Regions from separate parts of the Alteromonas sp. CyTr2 genome, predicted to be linked through region 4. Evidence: predicted binding sites of a transcription regulator. Region 4 holds the regulator's gene; each other region holds the start of a gene.
What was found. Region 4 encodes LexA, which represses DNA repair genes until DNA is damaged. Its sites were predicted from a motif close to TACTGTATNNNNATACAGTA; they were not measured.
Positions count from the first base shown of each region.

Region 1: the regulator LexA is predicted to act here: its motif matches at 1,832-1,851, upstream of QME20_RS16955 (recombinase RecA).
Region 2: the regulator LexA is predicted to act here: its motif matches at 1,762-1,781, upstream of QME20_RS14955 (putative DNA modification/repair radical SAM protein).
Region 3: the regulator LexA is predicted to act here: its motif matches at 1,824-1,843, upstream of QME20_RS02160 (YebG family protein).

Region 1 is NZ_CAMZMZ010000040.1:24,085-27,271, forward strand. Features, by position in the region: gene QME20_RS16945 (DUF885 domain-containing protein) at 1-1,105, shown strand, start outside; gene QME20_RS16950 (hypothetical protein) at 1,108-1,617, shown strand; gene QME20_RS16955 (recombinase RecA) at 1,865-2,614, shown strand; gene QME20_RS16960 (DNA polymerase Y family protein) at 2,614-3,187, shown strand, end outside.
Region 2 is NZ_CAMZMZ010000031.1:8,332-11,518, reverse strand. Features, by position in the region: gene QME20_RS14960 (TIGR03915 family putative DNA repair protein) at 1-402, opposite strand, end outside; gene QME20_RS14955 (putative DNA modification/repair radical SAM protein) at 419-1,660, opposite strand; gene QME20_RS14950 (hypothetical protein) at 2,127-2,504, shown strand; gene QME20_RS14945 (hypothetical protein) at 2,582-2,899, opposite strand; gene pyk (pyruvate kinase) at 2,966-3,187, opposite strand, start outside.
Region 3 is NZ_CAMZMZ010000002.1:172,126-175,312, reverse strand. Features, by position in the region: gene QME20_RS02180 (efflux RND transporter permease subunit) at 1-63, opposite strand, end outside; gene rplI (50S ribosomal protein L9) at 523-975, opposite strand; gene rpsR (30S ribosomal protein S18) at 1,002-1,229, opposite strand; gene rpsF (30S ribosomal protein S6) at 1,241-1,642, opposite strand; gene QME20_RS02160 (YebG family protein) at 1,889-2,176, shown strand; gene QME20_RS02155 (ABC transporter ATP-binding protein) at 2,399-3,187, shown strand, end outside.
Region 4 is NZ_CAMZMZ010000017.1:39,525-42,711, reverse strand. Features, by position in the region: gene QME20_RS10830 (hypothetical protein) at 1-753, shown strand, start outside; gene lexA (transcriptional repressor LexA) at 866-1,492, shown strand; gene coxB (cytochrome c oxidase subunit II) at 2,075-3,187, shown strand, end outside.

The sequences.
Region 1 (3,187 bases), on a different contig from region 4:
ATCAGCGCTAACGGAGCAAGGCAAGGCAGCCATAAACAGCAGCGTATTGCCTGCATATCAAATGTTCTACGATTTCATGGTAGACGAATACATTCCCAACGCCCGTGAAGATATTGCCGCGAATAACTGGCCTGATGGCGTGGCGTATTACGCCAATAGAGCCAAGCATTACACCACCACGGATATGACGCCTCAGGAAATCCATGATTTAGGTTTGTCTGAAGTAAAACGCATTCGCGCGCAAATGCAGCAAATTGTGGATGAGCTTGGCTTTGATGGCGACATTAACGACTTCATTGCGTTTTTACGCGAAGACCCGCAATTCTATGCCACCAGCGCTGAAGATTTACTAAAAGAGGCGTCGTTCATTGCAAAGAAAATGGACGCAAAGCTTCCTTCGCTCTTTGAGTATCTGCCAAGAACACCCTACGGTGTAGCGCCTGTACCAGACGCTATCGCGCCCAAATATACAACGGGCCGTTACATTCATCCTAGCCGCGATGATCAGCCAGGATATTACTGGGTAAACACGTATGCCCTCGATAAGCGCCCTTTGTATGCATTGCCTGCACTGACCTTGCACGAAGCAGTGCCTGGCCACCATCTTCAAATATCGTTGGCAGCAGAGCTTGAAGACTTACCTATGGTACGTCGTAACACCTATATTTCAGCGTTTGGTGAAGGCTGGGGTCTGTACTCTGAGTTTTTAGGTATTGAAGCAGGTATTTACGAAACGCCGTACGACAACTTCGGTCGCTTAAGCTACGAAATGTGGCGTGCGTGTCGCTTGGTTGTGGATACCGGTATGCACACGATGGGCTGGAGCCGTCAACAAGCGGTTGATTATATGATGGAAAACACCGCGCTTTCAGAACACAACGTAAATACTGAAATAGACCGCTATATCTCTTGGCCAGCGCAAGCCTTGTCTTACAAGATTGGTGAAATCAAAATTAAAGGCCTTCGCAAGAAAGCAGAGAAAGCATTAGGCGAGCGTTTTGATGTGCGTAAATTCCACCGCGCCGTGTTAGAAAACGGCTCAGTTCCACTGTTTATCTTGGAGCAAAACATCAATACGTTTATAGAAGAACAAAAGGCACAATAAACATGATCGTTGCATTTGGTGTTATTGGATTACTTATCCTGTTTTTAATTTACTTTGTGCTGCGAGCGCAGAATTTACAGAAAGAGCTGGCGCTATTGCGTCACTCGAATAAACAGACCAACAACAAGGTTACGTATGCTTATCGCAACCTTGTTCTTGTTACAGATGCGTTAGAGAAAAATCTTACTGCGCGTATTGAAAGTGCCTATAAAAGCCGCCTTATCGACCAAACTCAATACAATGCGCTGCACCCGCTTATGCGCAACTTTTCGACTATCGTCATGGCCTGTTGTGAGAAAGGGATGTCATTTGAGGAGTCACTGAATAAGGTGCTGCTTAATGAAGAAGTGACGCTTGAGGAAATTCGTGAGGTGGTGAAAGCATTCCCTAGCAACGTACGTATGGTGTGGTCAAAAAATACGGCCGACGGCTTCATTGCTTTTTGCCAAACCGTTACAGCAACAGTAAGTGGCACGACTACAAAGGCTCAAAAAGAACCATCTGAAGAGTAACATTTTACTCTATGTCTCTCGTTAGCGCTTATACAGCGCTAACTGTATGGCAGGGTCGTCTGCTTTGCTATGTAGTAAGGCCTGCGACCCTAGCCATGTTCCCACTCTTTTAAAAGTTTAATCTTTTTACCTTTCCAAACTAATCAGTAAGTTAGCGTTTAAAACAACAAGTCAAAAACCTTTTGTCTTGAAAAGGGTTATTGCTGCACTATAATACTGTATAAAAATACAGTTTATTTTGAGTGCCATGAATAAATCGTTATCCGTGCTTAATAACCACCCGCATATTTGGCGGGCCAGAGATCAGAGACAAAGTGAAACCAAGTTTTCACTGGGTTTTCCGCGTCTGGATAAAGCACTTAACGGTGGCGTTACATCTACAGGTCTTGTCCGTATCTCTTCGTTAACCGGCATGGGTGAACTTTCACTCTTTAAACAGGTTATATGCCAACACCGTACGCATAAGCTGGTGGTATTTATTAACCCTCCCGGGCTACTACAGTCGCCGTGGTTAGAAAACTTGGGGCTTAAAGCGCAACAAGTTCTGGTAGTAAAACCAAGTTCTGAACAAGAGTCGTTGTGGGCAGCAGAGCAATGTTTAAAAAGTACGGCTTGCCATTGCGTAGTGCTGTGGAGTAATGCTGTAAATCAAAAAGAAGCACGACGCCTACAGGTAGCAGCAACGCATAATGATGCGCTGTGCTTACTGTATACTCCACCGCAACAGCAGGCATCACAGTTAGGTTATCCGAAGGCCAGCTTAAGTGATTCACAAGCCAACCTGTCGAATCAAAGCGACAGTGCATTACCCATTACGTTGGATATCGCGCTAAAGGGTAAACCCCACGCTTTGGCGGTGAACATACGCAAGCAGCGTCATGGGTGGCCCAAAGATAACATTGTTATTTCCCATCGGTGGACCCCCGACAATCACGCCATTAAATGGGCCATGGCACACAACACGCTTTCCGATCAGGCATTACACTCTGTGAGCTAATGATGCTGTGGGCTTATATTTACTGCTATCAACTAACTTTAGACAGCCATATCAAAGCGGCTAGAAGTAAGCGTGCACATAGCCAATTGCCGAAGCACGAAACTAACAACCAGTATTCAGCGTTAGCGTCGAATACTCCCGTTGCAGTGTACTGCAGTAAAACAAACAAAATTACGCAGTGTAATGATATTGCGAAAAAAGAAGGCATTGAAATTGGGCATGGGCTAGCCCAAGCAGCGGCGTTATGCCCTTACGTGCATATTCTGCCTTTCAGTGAAGAAGCCGAAAAGCATATGCTGACGCAGTTAGCCCATCGGCTTTATCCACTGGCTTCTGATATCGTATTAGACAACCACATTCACTCAAATAGTTTCAGCGGTCTGGCAGTAAGGCTAGATAACCTAACTCATTACTATGGCGGTCATAAGCCACTGTGGAAAACTTTAACCCAAGCTCTGGCAGAAGCAGATATTCGTTATCATTTTGCTAGCGCATGGACAATTGAGGCCGCAAAAGTATTAGCGCTTCATAAATTTAATACCTACTTGCATACATCCGATGACATAAAAAAAG
Region 2 (3,187 bases), on a different contig from region 4:
TTCTCGAAATCTCAAAAAAGCACTTATCTTATATGCATCGCGTTTTACTGCTTTAGCCAGCACGTTGAGACGCAACACATCTTCGTCAGTTTTTAAGTGAATAAGGTTTCTGTTTTCGAAAACTACTCGCCATAAAACGCGGTAACATAAAGCGAAACGATCGGGGGCTTGGTGGCATAACGCATACTTCAACAGCGTTAAAACTGATCTGGGAATTCTGAAATTCGTTTGGCTTTCACCAATAGCGTTGGCCGAATCGGTCACGGCAAACAAGTCGTCTTGGTTAGATTGCGAAGTTTGCCATGTAACGTTCTCCGGAGGTATGTGTTGGGCTAGACATTCTCTCGATGCTTTTCGCCATTCGTCGTATCCGGGCACTGATGAAATTGTTACTTTTTTCATTGCGGTACCAATTAGATTAGGCGCTGAACAATTCAAACTGTTTTGGTTGTTTAAATTGCTGTTCAAAGTTACTGCTATCGAGCAAATGGATAGCGGGGGAATAATCACTAACAGTAATGAAGGGTTTTAATTTTTGTAAGGGTAAACGCATTTTTGTGAGATCGAACCAGCTAAGCTTTGTGTAACGTCGAATAGCCAGAATTTTTTGTACCGTGCGTGCTCCCAGTCCAGGAACTCGCAATAAAAGTAGCTTGTCAGCTTTGTTTAAATCGATGGGAAATATGTGGCGATTGCGTAGCGCCCACGCAAGCTTGGGGTCGTGCTCCATATCTAGCATGTCGTTGTGTACAATTTCATCTAAACCAAACCCATAAAAGCGCAAGAGCCAATCGGCCTGATAAAGTCGGTGTTCACGGATAAGTGGCGCCGGTTTAAGAGGCAAGACTTCAGACGCATCTGGGATGGGCGAAAATGCAGAATAGTAAACGCGCCGCAATTTTTGTTGACCATACAGTTTGACACTCGTGCCAAGGATAACTTTATCATTTGAGTCATCGGCGCCTATGATCATCTGAGTGGACTGTCCGCCAGGAGCAAAGCGAGGTGGGCGTTTACCCGAGTAGGTTTTATCTACTTTGTGTTCATTTATTTTGTCTTTCAATGTATTCATTGAACCGTGAATTTCTCCAAGGTCTTTTTCCGGGGCGTATTTGTTTAACGAATTTTGTGTCGGCATTTCGATGTTTATACTTAGCCTATCGGCATACAAGCCAGCTTCAGCCTGTAGTTCAGGAGATGCATTCGGAATGGTCTTAAGATGAATGTATCCTTTAAATCCGTGATCAAGACGAAGAGACTTCGCGATGCGTACCATGCTCTCCATAGTCAGGTCAGGAGAACCGACAATACCGGAACTTAGAAATAATCCCTCAATGTAGTTACGTTTATAAAAATTAAGCGTTAAATCAACCGTTTCTTTAACGGTAAAACGCGCACGTTGAACGTTGCTAGACACCCTATTGATGCAGTAATGGCAATCGTATATGCAATAGTTGGTCATTAGGATCTTAAGTAATGATACGCATCGACCATCAGGGGTAAAGCTGTGACATATCCCTGACCCTCCTGTGAGCGAACCTATTCCTGTTTCGTCAGTTTTACCTGCTTTTCGTTTACCGGCGGAGCCACTTGCGCAAGAAGCGTCATACTTAGCGGCATCTGAAAGAATTTCGAGTTTTTGAATGAGTTTGTCATGCATCGCAAATGGTCACTTTCTCTAGGCAAATGTACGTGGTAGACGGTCGGAAAAAACAAGATTCCATACCAGTCCAGTACATTGGTTGTTGTGGTACATCTTTATACTGTATAAGTGTACAGCATTGAGGGGAGGGAGTTTATTAAATTTGAAAGGAAAATTTTATCTTGCTGTGTGTAGAAAGTACCTTGTACAACTTTAGTATACGTTTTGATTTTGTCTAAGCTGTTGAAAAATATAAAATATTAATATGGTACGGAAGGTGCATTTAGTTAAGGAGACACGAGTGAATTACTTGATGTATTGAATAGACGAAAGTTTGTATTGTCAGGCAAAACTCATCTGCTGCAACGTGAAAGCTAGAAACTTAAAAAGTCGAATGACTCAATACATTAGTGATAAAAAGTTTAATTAAGTGGATTGTAGCGAGCTTATCGATACAAGTGCAAAATCGTTCAAGGAGTGGGGTATGAACTTTTTAAAGTGGGTTTATTCAGGCTTAGTGGTATCAGCAATCATTGTTATAGTCGGTGTAATTGGGCAAGGAAAGCTATCCGTAAGCCAAGCATCAGCTGATGACGAACAGCGCCCCGTTCACATGGATATTCAAAAAGTACAGCGAAACTTCTCATTGGTAGAATTTGATTTGTCGAAAAAGGCACATCTATTGAGAAAAACGCGTCTAGAGCACTACATTGCACAGGCTAAGCAAGCCGATTTAAGAGGTTGGAAATTTAAGCGTGATGAGTTTGTTGAGCGCGCCGAAAATATTCTAAATCACCATCTTACTCAATACGCGAATGATGTTAGTCAAGATGCGGAAACTTATACCGCTCAAGCAATCTAATACAAAGGCTATACATGAAAACGCGCCTTACATTTTTACAATGTAGGGCGTGTTTTTCGTTTGAGTGTTTTCCAATTTTATTCCGACAGCGCAGAAATATAAGCTTTTACCACTTTTTCAACAAAGGCCTGACAATCTTTGGCCGTGGTTGGGTCATATTCACCATGGTTGGTAATGTTGTTCGACAATACGCGAATACCTAAAAAGGGAACGTGGCCACCGGATGTTCCCTGATTGATGATAAGGCGAGGGTGGTATCTCTCTATGCCAATAGCGGTGGCGGCCGCTGTATTTTCTAAACCCTTACCGGTTTTAGCTACCACAATGGGATACCCGTGTAGCGTCCCTTTATAGAATACGGCATTACCTGAATACTCTGTTGTAGTGTTATCCAAAAGCGCAGCAAAGTATTCGGCAAAAAAAAGCGAAGCATTTGCTTCGCTTTAATAGTGTATTCGTCGCTATTCGACTTCTACGATTTTAAGGGTATTGGTCGCGCCCACTTTTTCCATTTCATCGCCGTAAGTCAGGATGATACTGTCGCCGCTTTTCACTAACCCTTTCTCTTTAAGTGATGCAATGACATCGTACTTCAATTTGCCAGGTTCACTGTTTGAAGAGTCAAAGAAAACCGGCTTAACGCCGCGGCAAAGCGCCATCGTGTTAAGCGTTGATTCGTGACG
Region 3 (3,187 bases), on a different contig from region 4:
CAGCAGTGTTATTCCGATACCTACCCCAGTCGCGTTTTTTATTGCTTGCTTAGTGATGTCCATAATATGGCACTTATGCTTTTTATTGTTTGGTTTACTATAGGTCGCAGGAATGACAGAAAAAGTTTAAAGCCATGACACTAAGAATTTCAGCGATTATTAACATTTTGTTTAAATACCGTTTAAAAAACGTTATTTATCGCAGATGAGTGGACCTCAAAAATACGCCATTTGTCGGCGCTGGACATATTTGCTTACACCCATCGTTAATTAGGCGTCGCGACGTGGAGTGAGGGTAGGGATATTTTAAACTCGCCCTTCGGGAAGGTCTGGCAAGCTTCACTCTGGGAATTTGAAAAGCAACGGCCATTCCTACATTCCCACGCTTTGCTAGGAAACTTACCAGCACCTTCTGGGTGGGCAATCATCTATGCGGATTGGTATTGTTCTTTAAGTATCGAACAAAAATTTAGAGCAAAAAAAAGCCGCTCTAGGAGCGGCTTTTTTCAAATACGTCAGCGATTACGCTTCAGCAATGATGATCACTTTGATTGAAGTGATAACGTCAGAGTGAAGTTGTAAGTCGATGTCATACTCACCAGTTTCACGAAGAGTACCAGTAGGTAGTTTAACTTCTGCTTTTTGTACTTCAACGCCAGCTGCAGTGATTGCATCAGCGATGTCACGAGTACCAACAGAGCCAAAAAGTTTACCTTCGTCACCAGCAGGAGCTGCGATTGTAACTTCAGCAAGCTCAGCAACTTTTTCAGCGCGTGCGTTAGCAGCAGCTAGTTGCTCAGCAATTTTCGCTTCAAGTTCAGCACGACGTGCTTCGAACTTTTCAACGTTGTCTTTAGTTGCAGGAACCGCTTTACCCTGTGGGAAAAGGAAGTTACGAGCGTAACCAGACTTAACAGTCACTTGGTCGCCCAGGCCGCCAAGGTTGGCGATTTTATCTAGTAGGATGATATTCATCTTAGCTAACCCTTATATTCGCCAAATTACTTGTGTGAATCAGTGTACGGAAGCAACGCAAGGAAACGTGCGCGCTTGATCGCAGAAGACAGCTGACGCTGATATTTTGCGCTTGTACCAGTAATACGGCTAGGGACAATTTTACCGCTCTCAGTGATGTAGTTCTTAAGAGTAGCGATATCTTTGTAATCAATCTCAGTCACACCTTCTGCAGTGAAACGGCAGAACTTACGACGTCTGAAAAAACGAGCCATGGGTGATCTCCTTAAGCGTTGTCTTCAGTGGTTTCAGTTTTCTTTTCCGCGCGATCTTGGCGAGGAGCAGAATCGTCACGACGCTCACGACGAGGCTCTTCTTTCATCATTGGAGAAGGCTCAGTCACAGCAGTCTTAGTGCGCATAACCATGTTACGTAGGATCACGTCGTTGAAACGGAAAGCATTTTCCAATTCATCAACAGCTTCTGCAGACGCTTCAGCATTGATTAGTACGTAGTGGGCTTTGTGCAGCTTTTCAATTGGGTAAGCCAGTTGACGACGGCCCCAATCTTCTAAACGATGAATCTGACCACCGTCTTGCTTTAGGATTGTGGTATAACGCTCGATCATACCAGGTACTTGTTCACTCTGATCAGGGTGAACCATAAATACGATTTCGTAATGACGCATTATAGCTCCTTACGGTTGTAGCCTCGACAGTACAGCCGACTGTATGGAGACAAGGAACGAATTGGGATGGCTGTAAGGGCGCGCATTATACGCAGCAGTTACTAATTGCACAAGCATTAATCACCTTTAGAACAATCATTTGCCCTTTCCCCAAACACTACGCTCAGACATCTAATCAAAATACTGTTTATTTATACAGTAAAATACTGTACAGTTTTTGTGTCTTTAATAAACAGGGGACCTACCATGGCCATTACCACACAGTATGTTGTTACGCACAAAGGGGTAGAAAAATTGGTAACTACCGACAAAAAAGAAGCCGATCAGTATGACAAAATGCTCGATGCAGCAGATAACCTTGCTGACTACATTCATGCGAAGGGCATCAAGCTAGACGATAGCGTAGTGGAAGAGCTCACCATCATGCTGTCTAAAAACAAAGATAAAATCAGTAAGATTTTCAAAGGCGCTACCGCAGAAAGCGTATTAGAAGATGAAAGCGCAGAAGTGGTAAAGCTACAAGCTAACGGCTGATAATTTAGGCACGCCTCTCTTTTGCGTCGTTATGATGAGCAATTAATAAGAGCAATTGCCGCTTTAGGCTGATGAGATCTGATAGCATAGCTATACGCAAAAATGTTATTTGATAACATTACCTCAACGCGGCAATGTGTTTTCTCTGGTTTTTAACTGGGTGAACAGACGTGTCGCTTTTGCTAATGTGAACATAAGACGTAAATACAGGTCGGGCTTAGCGTGAATACCATCAATAAAAAAAATAGCACTCACTCCCAGCGCAACGCAGTGTCTGAAGAGCACAACGCAGTGAATAAAGGGCGCAACACAGCGATTGAAGTTAGCAATTTACAGTTTTCGTATACCAAAGAAAGTCCTCCCATCGTTGACATTAAAGCGTGGCAAGTTTCGCAAGGTGAACACGTTTTTCTTTCAGGGCCTTCGGGTAGCGGAAAGAGCACATTGCTCAATTTGCTGTGCGGAACATTAACTCCAACTCAGGGCGACATCGCTTTATTAGCGCAGCCTTTCTCCGCATTATCGAACCGACAGCGGGACAAGTTTAGAGCACGCAATATCGGCGTTGTTTTTCAACAATTTAATCTTATTCCCTACCTTTCTGTGGCACAGAACATTAATGCGGCGGTGTATTTTGCAAGTACAAACGTCAGCAAGACAGCATCAGACGCAAAGCTTCGTCATTTACTGGACAAGCTACAGCTGCCTTCTCACGTGCTGCATGCGAAAGCTGACGCATTGAGTATTGGTCAGCAGCAGCGCGTTGCCATTGCCAGAGCACTGATTAACGACCCACAATTATTAATTGTCGATGAACCTACCTCTGCCCTAGATACCGATGCCAGAGATAGTTTTATGTCGCTGCTAAAAGACGTTGCAGGTGAAAGCACCATGATTTTTGTTAGTCACGATAAAGCCATGGAGAGTTATTTCGACCGCCACTGCAGCATGAGTGAATTAAACCCAAGTACAAACCACATAAAAACGCGAGGCGATGAGGCCACAAAAGCA
Region 4 (3,187 bases):
GCACTGGATTATAGTTCGTCGTTTAATGTCGTGAGACTTACAGATAACGCTATTCAGTGGACACTGAACAATAATCAGAATAGTGAAATTTCGTTTATTGAAGCCATTGACGTAAATAACGATAGTTACGCCGATGCAGTTATTATTGAGAACAATCGACTTAAAGCGTTTGATATCGAGAATCAAGTGCTTATCGACTCAATCATTAACGATTTTTCAATTAATGCGCTTGCTGCCTCTGAAAAAGACGGTGTGCATTATTTTGCTGTTGGGGGCTATAGTTCGCTCAAGCTCTATAAAATGCAGGATGGTGAATTTGTTGGATTGAATGAATTGGAAACCAATTGTGACCAATTGCTCACGGTAAATTTTGATAGTGATAGCGAACTTGAATTTGCGTGTTTAAATAGAAACTACAACACCATCAATGTTTATGACGTGGCGAGCGATGCATTAGAACTCAAAGACGCTATAGCACCGTCATTCTACCCTCAGTATATAGCGGCTGTTCCAACGACGTCGTCTAATCAGTCGATTCTCGCTATCTACCAGCCTAACGAGAATGACTATTCGTACAATTATTATGACAGCATCGCATATCGCGTGGTTGAGGTTGATAATAAAGGCAATGTGGTGTGGCAAAGCCCTGGACTTGGGCTCGATAATGTTGAAGGCATGCGCACACGTCAAAATAGTGATGGGGAGCTGGAGTTACAAATTAGTAACCCGAACATGGCTCTTCTCGTAAAATAAGAGGAAAGCACTTGTCGTAGGCTATTGCAGATCGCAAAAGACGCGGCAAGTGCTTGTTATTTAGTTTTAGGTGTATATACTTACAGGAACTGTATGAACAGACAGGTCTTTTATGCGCCCACTCACAGCTCGACAAACCGAAGTTTTAGAACTTATTAAAACAACCATGTTAGAAACGGGAATGCCGCCTACTCGTGCGGAAATAGCCCGTCAGCTTGGCTTTCGTTCTGCTAATGCAGCAGAGGAGCATTTGAAAGCATTGGCGCGTAAAGGCGTGATTGAAATTTTGCCTGGTACGTCTCGTGGCATTAAGCTCAATATCCCTCTTGATAACGACGCACAAGAAGAAGAAGGCCTACCGTTAATTGGGCGTGTTGCAGCCGGTGAGCCGATCTTGGCGCAAGAGCATGTTGAATCGCACTACAAAGTCGATCCTGCACTGTTTCAACCCCATGCCGACTTTTTGCTACGCGTTAACGGTATGAGCATGAAAGACATTGGTATTTTAGACGGTGATCTTCTCGCTGTTCATCGCACCACTGATGTACACAACGGTCAGGTGGTTGTGGCGCGTGTAGATGAAGACGTCACCGTAAAGCGTCTAGAGAAACGCGGGCGTGAAGTATTGCTTCATGCTGAGAATGATGAGTTTGCACCAATAAAAGTTGATTTGGCGACTGAACATTTTGCGATAGAAGGCATTGCGGTGGGTGTGATCAGAAACGCTGACTGGATGTAGTATTTTAGCTTGTTTGTATAAAAGCGGCGCGTTAGCCGCTTTTTTTATGTCTTTTGTTCCTGTTTTTTTCTTCAATCTGCCAACTTAGGTTTTATCCTGCCCAGCAAACCTGTTGGTTTTCTGCGCGCTTATTTTTATCATTACTCACGTTATTCTTTCTATGAATGCTTCAAGTATTTTCCATTTTTTATTTTGAATTTTGTTTGAAATCGACATTGAGTAATCGATTACTTATTGATTTCTTAACTAGTTAGTCGAGCATTTACTTTAACCCCGTGTTCAAAATGCCTGTTTGATTCCAAGGGCATCTCACAGCAATGGCTTTCTCTTTTTGCACGTGAAATCCCCCGCGACCATTTTAGCAAATGATTAAAAATTAACCACTTCGTTAAATTTTTAATAGAAAAGACTAGACGGCACGACATTATTGCGCAATTCTTATACAGAGATTAACAAAATAATAACAATGACTCTAAATTTGTTTTACAAGTTGAGGTTATGGGTCAATCGTTCGCAAACCATTTGGTAGGGCATCGCGCAAATTAATCAGCGTCTTTGACCACGCCATTACGGAGGTGCTGAGTGAAACAACTAACGACCGTTTTCGCAAAATGGTGTTCTAGTATACCAATTTTGCTTTTTTCCCCTTTGCTTTTTGCGCAAGAAGCAAGCGAAGAAGCCTCTTCGCTTAATTTGAGACGCGGTGCTACCGACATCAGTGGGCAGGTATACGACCTCCATATGTTGATGTTCTTCATTTGTGTAGGTATCGCGGTTGTAGTTTTTGGCGTGATGTTCGCCTCAATGTATCTACATAGAAAGTCCCGTGGCGCCAAGCCAGCTAATTTTCACGAAAACGTGAAGGTTGAAATTGCTTGGACCGTTATTCCTTTCCTTATTCTTATCTTCATGGCGGTACCCGCAGCGAATACTCTAATTGCTATGGAAGACACGTCTGAGCCTGACATGACGGTGTTAGTAACAGGCTCTCAATGGAAATGGCACTACAAGTACATGGATAGCGATGTAGAGTTTTATTCTTTACTCGCCACTCAGCGCGAGCAAATAGAAAACAAATTTCAGAAAACAGATAACTACCTGCTGGAAGTCGACCGTCCCTTGGTTATTCCTACTGGGAAAAAAGTACGCTTTCTTATTACTTCTGACGACGTTATCCACTCTTGGTGGGTTCCTGACTTTGCCGTGAAAAAAGATGCCAACCCCGGCTTTATTAACGAGTCTTGGGCCAAGGTGAATGAGCCGGGTATTTATCGCGGACAGTGCGCAGAGCTTTGTGGTAAAGACCATGGCTATATGCCGGTTGTGGTAATAGCTAAAGAACCCGCCGAGTTTGAAAAGTGGATGGGCGAACAAGAAGAGATTGTTCGTAAAGCAAAAGAAGAAGAGCAGCGTCTACTTTCTATGAATATGTCTATGGATGAACTGATGAAAGAGGGCGAGCGAGTATACAACGCAACGTGCGCTGCTTGCCATATGCCAAATGGTGAAGGTTTACCTGGCGTGTTCCCGGCATTAAAAGGCAGCAAGATGGCACTAGAAGATCAGCAAGGTCACATTGACATCGTGCTGCATGGAAAGTCAGGAACAGCCATGCAAGCGTTTGGAAAAATGCTAAGTCTTAAGGAAATTGCCGCCGTAGTCACTTACGAGCGAAATGCCTGGGGCAATAAAACT